4 regions of the Pseudoalteromonas sp. T1lg22 genome follow, and region 1 is predicted to be linked to each of the others. Evidence: predicted binding sites of a transcription regulator. Region 1 holds the regulator's gene; each other region holds the start of a gene.
What was found. The regulator sigma-54, encoded in region 1, starts transcription at its own class of promoters, with help from an activator protein. The targets are predictions, from matches to a motif close to GTTGGCACGNNNNTNGNNT.
Positions count from the first base shown of each region.

Region 2: a site for sigma-54 is predicted at 1,032-1,050, ahead of C2M24_RS04885 (nitric-oxide reductase large subunit). Genes of this name have one in related genera too.
Region 3: a site for sigma-54 is predicted at 930-948, ahead of glnA (glutamate--ammonia ligase). Genes of this name have one in related genera too.
Region 4: a site for sigma-54 is predicted at 897-915, ahead of C2M24_RS02605 (P-II family nitrogen regulator). Genes of this name have one in related genera too.

Region 1 is NZ_PQBY01000016.1:279,685-281,891, forward strand. Features, by position in the region: gene lptB (LPS export ABC transporter ATP-binding protein) at 1-294, shown strand, start outside; gene C2M24_RS10960 (RNA polymerase factor sigma-54) at 360-1,808, shown strand; gene hpf (ribosome hibernation promoting factor) at 1,834-2,121, shown strand; partial or broken gene ptsN (PTS IIA-like nitrogen regulatory protein PtsN) at 2,123-2,207, shown strand, end outside.
Region 2 is NZ_PQBY01000006.1:574,627-576,833, forward strand. Features, by position in the region: gene C2M24_RS04885 (nitric-oxide reductase large subunit) at 1-946, opposite strand, end outside; gene C2M24_RS04890 (Rrf2 family transcriptional regulator) at 1,191-1,643, shown strand; gene C2M24_RS04895 (NnrS family protein) at 1,664-2,207, shown strand, end outside.
Region 3 is NZ_PQBY01000006.1:579,446-581,652, reverse strand. Features, by position in the region: gene glnA (glutamate--ammonia ligase) at 1-872, opposite strand, end outside; gene typA (translational GTPase TypA) at 1,359-2,207, shown strand, end outside.
Region 4 is NZ_PQBY01000006.1:83,001-85,207, forward strand. Features, by position in the region: gene C2M24_RS02600 (ammonium transporter) at 1-499, opposite strand, end outside; gene C2M24_RS02605 (P-II family nitrogen regulator) at 511-849, opposite strand; gene C2M24_RS02610 (dTDP-4-dehydrorhamnose reductase family protein) at 1,248-2,132, shown strand; gene C2M24_RS02615 (S10 family peptidase) at 2,193-2,207, shown strand, end outside.

The sequences.
Region 1 (2,207 bases):
CGTGTGGAGATTGCCCGCGCCCTCGCTGCTAACCCGAAATTTATTCTGCTCGACGAACCTTTTGCTGGTGTTGACCCTATTTCAGTGCTAGATATTAAGAAAATCATTGAACACCTCCGCAACCGTGGTATTGGCGTTCTTATTACCGATCACAATGTGCGCGAAACATTAGACGTATGTGAAACTGCCTATATCGTCTCCCATGGCGAGCTAATCGCATCTGGAACTCCCCAACAGGTATTAGCAGATCAAACAGTACGCGATGTGTATTTAGGTGAGCAGTTTAGACTTTAATCACAAAAGGATTGTTAGAGTACATGAGGCAATCATTACAGCTGCGTCTAGGCCAGCAATTAACAATGACCCCACAATTGCAGCAGGCTATCCGCCTGTTGCAGCTCAGTACTTTGGATCTCCAACAAGAAATTCAAGAAGCGCTTGATGCCAACCCCTTGCTCGAAATCGAAGAAGAGCATTACGGCGATAGTGACCTGCCACGCGATAAAAATTCGGCGGCCGACAGCGATAGCGACATTCAAAGCAATAACAGCACAAGCAATCAGGACGAAGTTGAAAGCGGCGACGCCCTTAACAATGACTCGATCAGCGATGAGCTGCCTATGGATGTATCCTGGGACGAGTACATCAGTGCCGCCCCGGTTGCATCTGGGCCCATGCCCGATGACGAGTCTATTTACCAAGGCGAAACCACAGAAACCCTGCACGATTACCTTATGTGGCAATTACGCCTCACCCCGTTTAGCGCCATAGATGAAGCCATTGCCACCGCGATTATCGAAGCCATCGACGACAACGGCTTACTTACCGTTAGCACCGAGGACTTGCTCGAAAGCATCAACCATGATGAGCTGGAAGAAGAGATTGAACTCGACGAAATAGAGGCCGTGCTTAAGCGAGTTCAAATGTTTGATCCCATTGGTATTGGCGCCCGCTCACTACAAGAGTGCTTGTTGATCCAGCTCAAGCAATTTTCGCCTCAAACCCCTTGGCTTAACGAGACGAAAGAGGTAGTTTGTAATTATATTGATTTGCTTGGTAACCGTGACTACCGCACCTTAATGAAAAAGACTAAGCTTAAAGAAGCCCAGTTGAAAGAGGTGATGACACTGATACACAGCCTGAATCCCAAGCCCGCAGCGACCATAGTGCGCGAAGAGTCGGAGTATGTGATCCCGGATGTATCGGTGAAGAAGGTCAAGGGTCGCTGGAAGGTGGAATTAAACCCCGACAGCATGCCGAAGATACGTGTCAACGATCACTACGCATCCCTGGGTCGCAACTGCAAATCACAAAGTGACAGCCAATTTATTCGCTCTCACTTGCAAGAGGCAAAATGGTTTATAAAGAGCCTGGAGCAACGCAATGACACCTTACTTAAAGTAACTAATTGCATTGTTCAGCAACAACAGGCATTCTTTGAACATGGCGAAGAAGCAATGAAGCCAATGGTCCTTAACGACGTTGCAGAAATGGTGGAAATGCACGAGTCAACAATCTCTCGTGTTACCACACAAAAATACATGCACACGCCACGTGGGATCTTTGAGTTAAAGTACTTTTTCTCCAGCCATGTGAATACCGAGAATGGAGGTGAATGCTCATCCACAGCGATTAGAGCATTGATCAAAAAGCTAGTAGCCGCGGAAAATCCTGTAAAACCGTTAAGCGATAGCAAGATTACCGACATACTAGCAGAGCAAGGAATCAAAGTGGCTCGACGAACGATTGCAAAATATCGTGAATCGTTGGCCATACCACCGTCAAATCAACGTAAAAGCTTGATATAGACGTTAGACAAGAAGGAAAATGCTTATGCAATTAAATCTTACCGGTCGTCATGTAGAAATCACAGACTCTCTTCGCAACTATGTAAATAGTAAATTTGCCAAATTAGAGCGTCACTTTGACCACATTAATAATGTGCATGTTATTCTTGATATCGAGAAACTCACACAAAAAGCAGAAGCAACACTTCATGTAAACGGCGGCGAACTGTTTGCCACCGCAGAGCATCAGGATATGTACGCGGCGATCGATGGCTTAATTGACAAATTAGACCGCCAGGTAATCAAACATAAAGAGAAATTGTCTCGTCATTAAAATGAGCTTAGATTTACTTTTTTCCAAGGACTGCAGCAAGGCTGCGGTCCTTTTTAATAGCAAAAAAAGAATGTTGGAATACCTCT
Region 2 (2,207 bases), on a different contig from region 1:
CAATGCCATAAAAGCCCTGCCCTTCGACCGTGTAGTGTGCCGTAAAGCCACCCAGTAAGACCTGGAAAGTAAATAAGGACACCACCAGAAATAGATACTTACCCAAAGCTTTTTGCGATGCTGTTAGGGAAAATGATGCTATGGGGTCTTGCTTAGGCGGAGTCGGTGCTTCTTCATCTTTATGCAGGAAGGACCAGGCCCAAACGAGCGCTCCAACACCGGCGATCAGCAAGATAACGCTAACAATCGACCACACCAAGTTTTCCGCAGTGGGTTCATTATCGATCAGCGGCTCATGAGGCCAGTTATTGGTATAAGTAGACGAACCATCGGGGCGCTCTGTGGCCGCAGCCCAAGCCGTCCAAAAGAAGAACTCGGTGAGTTTTTCGCGACGCTCTGCACTGGGCAAAGTGTTTTCTTTCATCGCATAATGTTTACGGGTTTGCTGTAATAACGGGTCGCTACCGAACAGCGCATGGTAATAAGCCGCCGTTTGCTCAATGGCAGCCAGGCGACGGGAAGACAGAGTGACCGTACCCGTATTTTGATCATAGGTATTGGTCCTGTACTCTTTTTTAAGTGCCCAGAGTAAAGGCTGTTGTAGCTCTTCAGACAGGTCATCAAAGCTTACTCCATGTGCCTCTTGAGCAGCAATATCCAGCCACTGGACGAGTTCACGATGCAGCCAATCGGCGGTCCAATCTGGCGCCTGATAGGCACCATGCCCCCAAATTGAGCCGAGTTGCATCCCCCCGACCGACTGCCAGGCCGTTTGCCCATCTAAAATCGCATCCTTAGAGGTGTAAACCTGACCATCCTGACTAACAAACTGCTCGGCAATAGGCGGCGCAACACGATAAACCTCACGACCAAAATAGCCGAGAATGGCGAAAGTAACGGCGAGCACCCCAAGCAGCGTCCACCACAGTTTTTTATATTCTCTCATCGTCTTTCTTCCTTAAACCCTTGTGAATAAGGTCTTGTTTTCAAAGTTAATTCGGTTAGCGAATAAAAGAGCTGCAACCCTGGGTATAGGGTCGACGGGCCAACTCAGATAAGCTTCCAACGGAACCTCAATAACATGCATTCAAAATGAATCTTCAGAAAGTTTACACATCACAAGCAAAGATGTAAAATAAATACATGTTTAAATATCATCAAAGGCGCTTTGACGCTAAGGTCTTTCGTTAATGAATATCACCCGCTTTACCGATTATTCGCTGCGCACCCTGATCTATGCAGCCTTGCATCAGGACGAGACACTCACCATACAGGCGGTGGCCGATAAGTATCAGATCTCCAAAAACCACCTGATGAAGGTGGTGCAGGTGCTGAGTAATAAGGATTACCTCACTGCCACCCGAGGTAAAAATGGCGGTATTCGCCTTAGCCGCGATCCGGCGCAAATCAATATAGGCGAACTGGTGCGCCTGCATGAGCAGGACTCGACCCTGGTAGAGTGTTTTGGCGCAGATAATCACTGCGTGATCTCTCCCGCCTGCCAGCTTAAGGGGATTTTGGCGCAGGCCATGGAGTGCTTTTTTGCCCATTTAGATAATTTCACCCTGGCCGATTTGGTGAATGCGAACACGGATTCAGAGCTCAAGCAGTTACTACAGATAAGCGAACCATCTAAATTTTGAGATAACAAAGAGAGGATGTCATGGCCGTGTTACTACCCAGTGGACAAATTGCAGAACCCGATGAAAAGGCCCGTGGTTGGGCCTTTATGCGCTTAGCGTTTCGACCTCTATTTTGGCTTGGCGCCCTGTTTGGCATGCTCAGCATAATCACCTGGAGCCTTACCTATACGGGTCACCTAGCGTTTTCACCTTATGGCGGCGGCTATTTCTGGCATACCCATGAAATGCTGTTTGGCTTTGCCGTGGCCATTATGTCGGGCTTTTTATTGACCGCGGTGCAGAATTGGACCGGAGTGCCCAGCATTAAGGGCAAGCCCTTGGCAGCCCTGGTGTTACTCTGGTTAAGTGCGCGAATACTGATGGCCCTGCCCGGTTCATGGGTCCCCAGCGCCCTAGTGATTGCCGTGGATATCGCCTTTCTACCCGCCGCGGCACTGTGTTTTGCCTTACCCATTATCAAGGCTCAGCTAGTGCGCAACCTGTTTTTTGTGCCCCTGTTACTGGTGATGGCGGCTCTTAACCTGTTAATGCACTTATCCCAGCTTCAGTGGGTAGCGCTGAACT
Region 3 (2,207 bases), on a different contig from region 1:
GAAAGACCGCCGTACTTGTCACCAGCGAAAAGGTTCTTGCCATCTTTAGCTAGTGATTGGTGACAGTGCATACCTGAGCCGTTGTCGCCAACTAGAGGCTTAGGCATAAAGGTAGCCGTTTTACCATAAAGGTGAGCCATGTTGTGGATAACATACTTCATCTCTTGGATTTCATCGGCTTTGGTAACCATGGTATTAAAGCGAGTGGCAATCTCGTTTTGACCGGCAGTGGCTACTTCGTGGTGGTGTGCTTCTACTACATGGCCTAGCTCTTCTAGTACCAAGCAGGTTGCACTACGCCAATCCTGTGATGAATCAACAGGCGCAACCGGGAAGTAACCGCCTTTTACGCCAGGACGGTGGCCAGTGTTACCGCCTTCATAGTCGCGGTCTGAGTTCCAAGACGCTTCTTCGGCATCGATCTTGTACATAGAACCAGACATATCGGTTTTGTACTTAACATCGTCAAATAGGAAGAACTCAGGCTCTGGACCGAATAGAACTGTGTCGGCGATACCAGTAGAGCGCATGTACTCTTCGGCGCGCTTAGCAACAGAGCGAGGATCACGCTCATAACCTTGTAGTGTTGAAGGTTCAACTACGTCACAACGTACAATCAGTGTGGTTTCTTCAGCAAACGGGTCAAGCTTGGCGCTGTTTACGTCTGGTAGAAGTACCATGTCAGATTCATTAATGCCTTTCCAACCAGCGATTGAAGAACCATCGAACATCTTACCTTCTTCGAAGAAGTCTTCGTTTGCTTGGTGATGTGGGATAGAAAGGTGCTGCTCTTTACCCTTGGTATCGGTAAAGCGTAAATCTACGAACTTAACGTCATTTTCTTTAATAAAAGTTAAAACCGTATGTGACATGTGTCCTCCAACTAGGAATATTTTGTGTGCTGCATGTTACTGCAATTGTGCACTCATAAGCTTAAATCGTGCCAACTATTTAACTGTATGTTTGTAAAGGGTTTTAATTAAACTTGTTATTTCAATAAAGCTATTACGCACCCTTTTGGTGCGCATTTGCCTTGCTTTGGTGCATTTGTTTTGCCCTTTTTTAAGCCATGGTTTACGGCTCACTCAAGGCTTGCTTTAGATTAAAGCGCTTACCTTGTGCAAGGTGCAATAGGTTAGCTGAAAAATACCTGCTAAGATTTTTCTGTGGTTGATTTTTATCCATACTAACGGTGCGTTATGACAATTAGGTCACAGTCACAGAAAAATAATGTTGGATAAACTTTCATCTAGTGACGTTATAAGGGATAATACGCGCCCTTTTAAACCCAACGCAGGTAGTTGTTTGCCGAGCGTGGATCCTCTAGGAACAATGAGGCTTGCCTCTTAAGTAGATATATGAGCATCGAAAAGTTAAGAAATATCGCGATCATCGCGCACGTTGACCATGGTAAAACGACTCTGGTTGATAAATTGCTTGAGCAATCGGGCACACTGCAAACTCGCGGTGGTAACGAAGAGCGAGTGATGGATTCTAACGACATTGAAAAAGAGCGTGGAATTACCATCTTAGCTAAAAATACGGCAATCAACTGGAACGATTACCACATCAACATCGTAGATACTCCAGGACACGCCGACTTCGGTGGTGAAGTAGAGCGCGTTCTATCGATGGCTGATTCAGTACTTCTTCTTGTAGATGCTCAAGAAGGTCCTATGCCGCAAACGCGTTTCGTTACGCAGAAAGCGTTCGCACAGGGTTTGAAGCCAATCGTTGTTATCAACAAAATCGACAAGCCAGGTGCTCGTCCTGATTGGGTTATGGACCAAGTATTCGATCTATTCGATAACCTGGGTGCAACTGACGAACAGCTAGACTTCAAAGTAATCTACGCGTCAGCTATCAACGGTTGGGCAACATTAGATTTAGATGAGCCTTCAGACAACATGGAACCTATGTTCCAAGCGATCGTTAACGAAGTTGAAGCGCCGGATGCTGATCCTGAAGGTCCATTGCAGATGCAGATCTCTCAGCTTGATTACAACTCATACGTAGGCGTAATCGGTGTTGGTCGTATCAAGCGCGGTACCGTTAAAGTGAACCAGCAAGTCACTGTTATCGGTGCTGACGGTAAAACACGCAACGGTAAAGTTGGCCAGGTATTGACTTACTTGGGTCTAGATCGTCACGAAGCGCAAGAAGCAACTGCGGGCGATATCATAGCTATCACGGGTCTTGGTGAGCTG
Region 4 (2,207 bases), on a different contig from region 1:
TGCCCGAACCGGCAAAGTCGACAAAACCCATGGCCGACAGAAAACCGCCGCCCCAGGTCCAGTAGCCCTCAATGGGATATAGCAGGCCGGTCATGACCACACAAAAGATCAAAAAAGCCCAGAGTTTCATGCGCTCGGCTACGGCACCGGAGACAATGGACATGGCCGTAGCCACAAAAACCACTTGGAAGAAGAAATCAGACTCCAGCGCATGATCGGCGTCACTGGCCTGAGTGCCAATCAAGGAGCCAAAGCTGGGCACAAAACCGCCCTCGCTGTTACCCACATACATGATGTTGTAACCAACCAGCAAAAACATGGTACAGGCAATGGCATAAAGGGCGACGTTCTTGGTCAGGATCTCTGTGGTGTTCTTCGAACGCACCAAGCCGGCTTCCAGCATGGCAAAGCCCGCCGCCATCCACATAACCAGCACGCCGGAGATCAAAAAGTAAAAGGTGTTCAATGAGAATTGTAATTCAACTATGGTGTTTTCCATGACTGCGCCCCCTAAATCGCTTCTTCATCAAGCTCACCCGTTCGGATGCGCACGATTTGCTCAAGATCGAAAACAAATATCTTGCCGTCGCCTATTTTGCCGCTGTTGGCAACCCGGGTGATCAGCTCTACTACTCGCTCCACATTGTCGCTACGCGTGGCAATCTCGATTTTAATTTTGGGAATAAAGTCCACCCTGTACTCGGCACCTCGGTAGAGTTCGGTATGCCCGCGCTGGCGGCCAAAGCCCTTAACATCCACTACCGTCATTCCCTCTATTCCCAGCTCTGCTAACGCTTCTCGCACTTCATCGAGCTTAAATGGCTTGATGATGGCACTGATCATTTTCATATGGCCCCCTCGTAGGCAATTCGGTTTATTATTCTTCCATCAGATAAAATCAATCTTTGTGCCAAAATATTTTCTCTTTAATTAACAGTAAGATAACTTTTGATGCGCACAAAAAACGCACCAACTTGGTGCGTTAAAAGGGGGTTTTTGCCAAAGCTGTGCAAGGCACAAGGCCACAGCCCGTTTACTATGAAGCAATGAGAATAAGCATGGCTGCTTTTCCAGCCTCAAACGCCGGCAGCAACACACAATAGGCTTGAGCGCCGCCAACCGCGAGTCAGCTTAACTAGTTAACTTTCAACGTAAACATACGCATTTTTAGACCATAATGGACACTTTGACTTTACCCTTCACCACAGTTAGGCTGCCGCTTTCCCCTGCCGTTAGAGAGCAAAGTTATGGCTAAAATCATCGTCTCCGGTGCCACCGGGCTGCTGGGCCGTGCCCTTTTTACGCACCTAACCCCCACTCATCAGGTAACAGGCTTGGGTTTTTCCCGCGCACAGGCACCCATTGTCAAAGTAGATCTGTTTGATAAAGAGGCCATCAGCACCCTGTTCGCAACGCATCAACCGGACTTTTTTATTCACAGCGCCGCCGAGCGCAATCCGGACAAGTTCGATAATGACCCCGAGCAGAGCATCCAATTTAACTGCGCGGTCACCGAGCATATTGCCAAGTGCTGTGAGCAGTTCACTTGTAAGCTGATTTTTATTAGCACCGATTATGTCTTCGATGGCCGCAACCCGCCCTATGCTGAGGACGCCGAGGTAAACCCGTTAAATCTTTACGGCCAATCCAAGGCGCGCAGCGAAGCCGTATTGCAAGCGCACTACCCGAGCGCGGCCATTGTTCGCATTCCCGTGCTCTACGGTGAAGTTGGTTATCTCGGTGAGTCGGCGGTAACCGTCATTGCCGAGCAACTGCAAAACGGCGTCACCCACTTCGATAATGAATGTCAGCGCTTTCCCACCGACACCGCAGATATCGCCAATGCCTTGGCTGGCGCCATAACCACCTTGGGCTCTGAGCTAGAAGGGATCTATCACCTCAGTGCCCAGGAGCGCTTAACCAAGCTGGATATGGCCAAAGCCATGGCGCCGCTTTTGGACCTGGACGCAAACACCTTGAGCCCAGCCCCCGTAGCAGCCGCTAACAATGCCGCCACGCGCCCCTTGAATTGCGCCCTTAAAGACACGCGACTTGCCTTACATGGAATTGAAATAAACAACGATTTTGCTAAGCGCATCACCGAGGTGCTAACGCCCCACTTATCGCAATAACTTGTAGTTTCCAATGCAAGCTCCTTTAATGGAGCGAAAAGAAAAACCAAAAGGTAAATCATGTTTGCAACCCAT